DNA from 3 places in the Sedimentibacter sp. MB31-C6 genome. Region 2 is predicted to be linked to each of the others. Evidence: riboswitches for the same ligand, from Rfam matches in the RefSeq annotation. Region 2 holds a riboswitch; each other region holds the start of a gene.

The links. Region 2 has a riboswitch for cobalamin ahead of U8307_RS05245 (ABC transporter substrate-binding protein). Riboswitches for the same ligand answer to the same signal wherever they lie in the genome.
Region 1: another riboswitch for cobalamin. It lies ahead of cbiD (cobalt-precorrin-5B (C(1))-methyltransferase CbiD); the one in region 2 lies ahead of U8307_RS05245 (ABC transporter substrate-binding protein).
Region 3: another riboswitch for cobalamin. It lies ahead of U8307_RS01810 (ABC transporter substrate-binding protein); the one in region 2 lies ahead of U8307_RS05245 (ABC transporter substrate-binding protein).

The regions. Positions count from the first base shown of each region.
Region 1 covers NZ_CP142396.1:344,662-346,939, reverse strand. Annotated here, with positions in the region: gene U8307_RS01740 (N-acetylmuramoyl-L-alanine amidase) at 1-570, opposite strand, end outside; cobalamin riboswitch at 727-902, shown strand; gene cbiD (cobalt-precorrin-5B (C(1))-methyltransferase CbiD) at 1,005-2,090, shown strand; gene cobJ (precorrin-3B C(17)-methyltransferase) at 2,122-2,278, shown strand, end outside.
Region 2 covers NZ_CP142396.1:1,076,545-1,078,822, reverse strand. Annotated here, with positions in the region: gene U8307_RS05250 (FecCD family ABC transporter permease) at 1-517, opposite strand, end outside; partial or broken gene U8307_RS05245 (ABC transporter substrate-binding protein) at 523-1,273, opposite strand; cobalamin riboswitch at 1,604-1,794, opposite strand; T-box leader at 1,889-2,093, shown strand; gene U8307_RS05240 (valine--tRNA ligase) at 2,149-2,278, shown strand, end outside.
Region 3 covers NZ_CP142396.1:362,970-365,247, forward strand. Annotated here, with positions in the region: gene U8307_RS01810 (ABC transporter substrate-binding protein) at 1-1,025, opposite strand, end outside; cobalamin riboswitch at 1,156-1,332, opposite strand; gene U8307_RS01815 (glycosyltransferase family 2 protein) at 1,658-2,278, shown strand, end outside.

The sequences.
Region 1 (2,278 bases), 730 kb from region 2:
TATTTTTATATCTTTTTTAATTTGAGCAACTCTATTATTACTGTTATCAAGTATTTTTATCATATTATCCTGTAAAATATCGGCAGCTACTTTAGTTGTATCAAATTTTTTTTGATAAAATACATGTGCTCCATAATATTGCTTTTGAGTAAAAGAATTAAGATGTATAGAAATTGCTAAGTCAGCTTCAGAGTTATTAATTGCCTTTACTCTGTTAGCTAAGTCTTCATTTTTTTTGGCTCTTATAGTAGTAGATTTTTCTGTGTATAAACCTTTATCTTCATAACGTGTCATAAAAACCTCAAAGCCGCTTGCTTCTAAAAATTTCATTAATTTTTGTGATATTTCTAAATTTATTGGTGCTTCAGGTTTTTTTAGATTACCAGATGCTCCTTGGTCAACTCCTCCGTGACCAGGATCAATGAGAATTTTTATTTTATTTGATATTTCTTTTTCTGATGCATCTATAGTTTCTGTAGACTTTGTAGTATCAATACAAAGAGTAATAATTATTACAATTAATAATGCTATTGCAAATATTATATTAATTTTCTTAATAGTATTTTCCATAAGCTCCCCCAATTTATTTTCTTATTTAATCTTATGAAAAATTCCTCTTATAATAACTAAAAATTATTATTATGGGTAAAAACAAGCCTTTATCTCTATAATAGTTTAATTTGGCTGTTGACATTCAAATGAACTTAATATATAATTCAAAACAAATAGAATATTGATAAATTTGGTAACGTAAGTTTTAATAGGGAAAACAGTCGAATCTGTTACAGCCCCCGCTACTGTGAAAGGTGATAATGCTTTTATACCACTGTGTTTTAAAACATGGGAAGGTGAACATTAGATGAACCGATAGTCAGGAGACCTGCCAAGTTTAGTATTTGTAGATTTTCGGGAGGATTATCTAAAATAAATTTATTGATATGAGAATATTATAAGCTTATTACGTCTTCCGAAAATTGGAAGACTTTTTTATTTTGGAGAAAATTATGAAAGAGTTTATTATTAAAAATGGCAAAAAGTTAAGATGTGGTTATACGACGGGAACATGTGCTACAGCAGCGGCAGTGGCAGCAGCTCGTATGATTTTTTCTGGAGAAATAGTAAATAAAGTTTATGTTCAACTGCCTAATGAAAATAAGGTTTTAATTGAAATAATAGATCCTACTTTTGATTGTCAAGGAGTAAGTTGCTGTGTAAAAAAAGACAGTGGTGATGATCCTGATGTAACAGATGGTATACTAATTTTTGCTAAAATTAAACTTGATGAAACTGGAAAAATTAGCATAGATGGAGGTGAGGGAGTAGGACGAGTTACCCAAAAAGGTCTTGATTGCCCTGTAGGTAGTGCTGCGATAAATTCTGTTCCTAGAAAGATGATAATTGATAATTTAAGACAAGTTTGTCGTGAATATAAATATGATGGAGGTATTAGCGTAATAATTTCAGCACCAGATGGAAAAGAAGTTGCCAAAAAAACATTCAATCCGCATTTAGGCATTAAAGGAGGAATTTCTATAATAGGTACAACAGGTATAGTTGAACCAATGAGTGAAAAGGCATTAGTTGAAAGTTTAAAGGTTGAAATGAGGGTTATAAAAGAAAAGGGCTACAATGAGCTTTTAGCATTTCCAGGTAATTATGCTCAGTCTTTTATAGATAAATCATTAGGAATTAGAGGAGAAAACAGCTTAAAATTTAGCAATTACTTAGGTGAAGTTTTAGACTATGCAATTGAACTAAATTTTAATGAAATTTTAATAGTTGGGCATATCGGAAAAATGGTTAAAGTTGCTGGGGGTATGATGAACACTCATTCTAATAATGGTGACTTTAGGATGGAGATATTAAGTTGTTATGCAGCTTTATACGGAGTAGGAAAGGAAGTAATTAAAGAAATTTTATCATGTATTACTACCGAACAAGTAGTTGAAATTTTAATAAGGGAAAATATTGAAAACAAAGTTTTAAGCAAAATAAGGGAAAGAGCAGAATTTTATATAAATAAAAGGGTTGATAATAAATTAAAAATAAAGTTAATAATTTATTCAAATAATTTTGGAATTTTAGATTAAAGAAGATTATAAATAAAAGATGGGAGTTAGTATGATAAACGTTGTGGGTATAGGCCCCGGAAGCCAGGAAACAATGACATATAAGGCAATGGAAACAATTGAACAATCAGATGTCATAGTTGGATATAAAACATATATAAATCTAATTGAAGATTTACTCAAAGAAAAGGAAGTTATTTCAAATGGTA
Region 2 (2,278 bases):
TGAGTATACCATTAATAAACAAAGAAAAGACCATACCTACTAAAATTATAGTATTATTTTCCATGTTTTTATCCATGGAAGATGCAAAACTTACCGCAAGAAAAACAGTTAGTAAGCCACATAACAATCCAACTAAAGGTAGTGTAAACATTCCTAAAATAGGAATGCTAAATCCAGTAATTATTACTAAACCTGCTCCAACAGAGGCTCCTGATGATACTCCTAATGTATAGGAAGAAGCTAAAGGGTTTTTTAAAACAGACTGCATTACAGTTCCACTAACAGCTAGAGCTCCACCAACGATAAATGCTAATAATGTTCTTGGCAATCTTAAATTCCAAAGTATAGAAATTGTAACATCAGAAATATGAGAATATAGTGGTATAGAAAATAACTTGTTTAATATGATGTTAAGTATATCTTTAGGGGGTATATAAACACTTCCTATACCAATTCCAAAAATAATTACTATTGCACAGAGTAGTAATGAAATTATGATTTTTAATTTTGTATTCATGTCAATTAGTATATGTTAGGATAAATAGCTTCAGCTATCTGTTCCAATGCTTTTATGATGTTATGATTTGGATGGGAACTAGAATTTTTATCAATGAAATAAACATTATCATTTTTGACAGCATTTATATTTTCCCAACCAGGACGGGCTTTAATTTCATCTACTGCATTTTTTGTGTTATTTACATTAGTAAATATTATATCAGGATTTGATGCTACAATAACTTCATCTGAAACGGCAATCCAACCATCTTGATTGTTTAATACATTAGTTGCACCAACTAATTCAATCATTTCATTTAAAAACACACCTTTTCCAAAGCTATACAATTTTGGCTTGCCATTTATTTCAAAATATACTGTTTTTTTTATCAGTTATTTCTTTTGAAATTTCATTAATTTTAGCTTTCATTTCATCTACAAGCTCATTTCCTTTATCAGAAACTTGCATTGTTTTGGCAATAAATATTATGTCATCATAAATAGCTTCAATACTATCACTAGAAGGTATATAAACTATGGAAATTCCTAAATCCTTTATTGGTTTAAAAGGATCAGTTCCATCGCTTTTACTCATTCCTGTTGCGAAAATAATATCAGGGTTCAGTGCTGTAAGTTGCTCTGCATCAGGAGTCATAATATCAAAACTAGGGATATTGTCAGGTAAACCAGGAATATTAACAGAATAATTGTCAACAGCAATGATTTTATCACCAAAACCTAATTCAACTAAAACTTCTGTAATAGATGGAGCCATAGATATTATTGAGTTAATTTCTTCAGGTATAGTAATTTCATTTCCAGCAGGATCAATAGTTAATACTGTTTCCTTAGGTTTTTCAGATGAGCATCCTGTAATCATGGCTATTATAAGAATTATAATAGTTATTGAGATAATTTTTTTCATTTTTATTCCTCCATTATTTTAGGTCAAACATCTTCTTTAGTTGTAATACAAAGATTGCAATAAAAAAACGTCTCAATTTATTGAAACGCAAATAACCACAAATAACTTTGGATGTTAATATTCCATAGGTATAATAAAAGACTATCGCTTATATCTCTGTAAAGCATAGCATTTGCAGTATTTACGCAAATGATACTGGCAGGTTTTCCGACTTAGAGGTCATAGCAAGTTTTTAACCTTCCCGGATAATCCAGTGGTTGGCAAAGCCATAAAAACTGCTCTCTCATTACGGCAGCAGGACTGTTTAGGATTTTAACCTAATTCCCTATTATCCCATTAAAGTTATGGGCACCAATATCGAAAGATGTTTATTTGATTAGAGTATAGTACAGCTTTAAGTTATTGTCAATAGAAAAAAGCTATTGACAAAGTTATAAAATTTGATTATCATGAATTATAATATAATAGTTTGCTATGATAAAGAGGAGTAGATATAAAAACTTCTAGAGAGTGAAATCCATAGGCTGAAAGGTTTCATAAGTTAATTTATATTGAAGGTAGCTTTTGAGCATTTAATCTGAAATAGTAGTAAGATTAAACGGATTACCGTTAAATTAATTAAGAGCCAAATTGGAAATTAGGTGGTACCGCGGGTTTTCTCGTCCTTATTAGATGAGAACACTCGCTTTTATTTTGCTTATTTTAAAAAGAAAGGATTGAAAATTATGACAACAAATATACCAAGCAAGTATAATCCAAAAGAATTTGAAGATAAAATTTATAATATTTGGATAAAAGAAAACTGCTTTAAAGCAGAGGTTAATCCTGAAAAGAAACCATTTACTATTGTAATGC
Region 3 (2,278 bases), 710 kb from region 2:
CCTTGGTACGCCTCTGGATATCTATCATTTGGCTTATACATATATAAATCCTTTGGTAAAACTATATATTTATCATTCTTTACTGCTTTTAAAGAAGCCCATGCTGGATTATCTTGTGCATCAGTTTTTAATCTTTCCATTATTTTTTCATGGTCACTTCCCATAGTTTGTACAAATATAAAATCTGGGTCTTCTTGAATTATTTTTTCCATACTAAATACCTTAGCATTTGATGGATCTGTTTGTGTATCTGATATGTTAATTGTATTTAAATCTTTTAACATTTCACCAACCATTGATTCAGAATTTCTTACAGTAAGACTTTTAGCTGATGCAAACAATATAAGAACTTTATAATTTTCATCTGTTGGTGCTTTTTCAACTATTTCATCAACACCTTTTTTTACTTTATCCATTTGTTCTTTATACAAATCTTCTCTTCCAGTAATTGCAGTGAATAACCTTACTGATTTATAATAATCCTCTAAGTAATCATTCTTAATTGCTATAACTTGTATATTATTTTCTTTTAATGTAGGAATCATTTCTGTTTGTCCACTAAATCCACTTGTCATGATTACTAATTCAGGCTGAAGTGCTAATACTTTTTCTAAACTTGGAGCTCCTGATGTTCCAACTACTTCAGCTTTTAGAGATTCTTCAACTGGTTTTTCTTCTGATTCTTCTACTCTTCCTACAACTTCTCCACCACAACTATAATAAATATCTAAGTACGAATTGTATAAGCATACTACTCTTTCAGGATTCTTTTTAATAGATACCATTTCTCCTGTATAATCTTCGAAAGTAACATATTCTTCATTTATAGTAACTCCATATTCAGAAACAACTTCATTATTTGCTGGTGTTTCTGTTGTATTGTTTTCTTCTTTGTTGCTTTCTTCTGTACTAGGTGCTGAAGTTTCAGGAATAGCTTCATTTGAATTATCCTTGCTACACCCTGTGATTAATGTAATTAGCATTAAAGCTATAATTAATAATGCTAAAAATTTAGTTTTTTTCATTTTCTTCTCCAAACAATTAATATCATTTTTTAACTAAACAAAATCTTCATATAAATAAAAAAACCATAGCCGTACGGCTATGGTTAATATGCTGAATAAACATAAAAATAATAACTTCCCACCGAAGACTTATTCATAAAATTCATAGGCAGGTCTCCTGACTTATGGATTAACCTACTCTCAAAACCTTCCCAGAAAGTGCTCCAGTGGTATACTTTGATTTCGTTCCAATTACAGTAGCGGGGGCTGCAGCGGATTTTAACCGCTTTCCCTTTTAATCATATAAACCTATAATTTTTATTATTTAATTTTCAAATTCTTGTATTCATTGTTATGATTTCTCAATTGAGTAATTAAACTCTATCATAACTGTTTTTTAATGTCAAGAAAATTCTTTTAAACCCAGCTCTGAAAATTCTCACTTTTTAAAAATTTGTTGCTGAATTTATTACTATCTTTCTCAATAAGCATAAACAGTAAAAATAGTGGAATACTAATAATATTTCTATTAATCTTTAAATGTAAAATATAAAAATCGTTTTCACCAAAATTAAAGTAATGTTAAGAATTAATTAATTGATATAATTAACAAAAATGCTATATTACAAGCATAAAGAAGTTTATTTGACTGAATGGAGGTAATTGATTTGTTATCATTTATTAGTTTATTTAATTTAACTATATTTTTATTGTTTACAGGATTTTACTTATATCAAATATATTATATACCAATTTCATTATTTAATAAGGGTAATGACTACATTTCTAAGGAAAATCATAAATATGCTGCAGTAATAGCTGCAAGAAATGAAAGTGCCGTTATAGGGCAATTAATTAATAGTATAAAAAAGCAAAAATATCCGGCATCTTTAATTGATATATATGTTATAGCAGATAATTGTACAGATAATACTGCTAATATTGCTAGAAGTGCAGGTGCTTTTGTATTTGAAAGGTTTAACAAAAATAAAGTTGGTAAGGGATACGCTTTAGATTATGCTTTTAAAGCTATTATGAATAACGATAAACACTATGATGGGTATTTTGTTTTTGATGCTGATAATTTGTTAGATGAAAATTACATAGCTGAAATGAACAAAGTATTTGACAATGGTTATAAAGTTGTAACAAGTTACAGAAACTCTAAAAACTATGATACAAATTGGCTATCCGCTGGGTACTCATTATGGTTTTTAAGAGAAGCAAAGTATTTAAATAATTCAAGGATGTTACTAAAAACTGGATGTGCAATA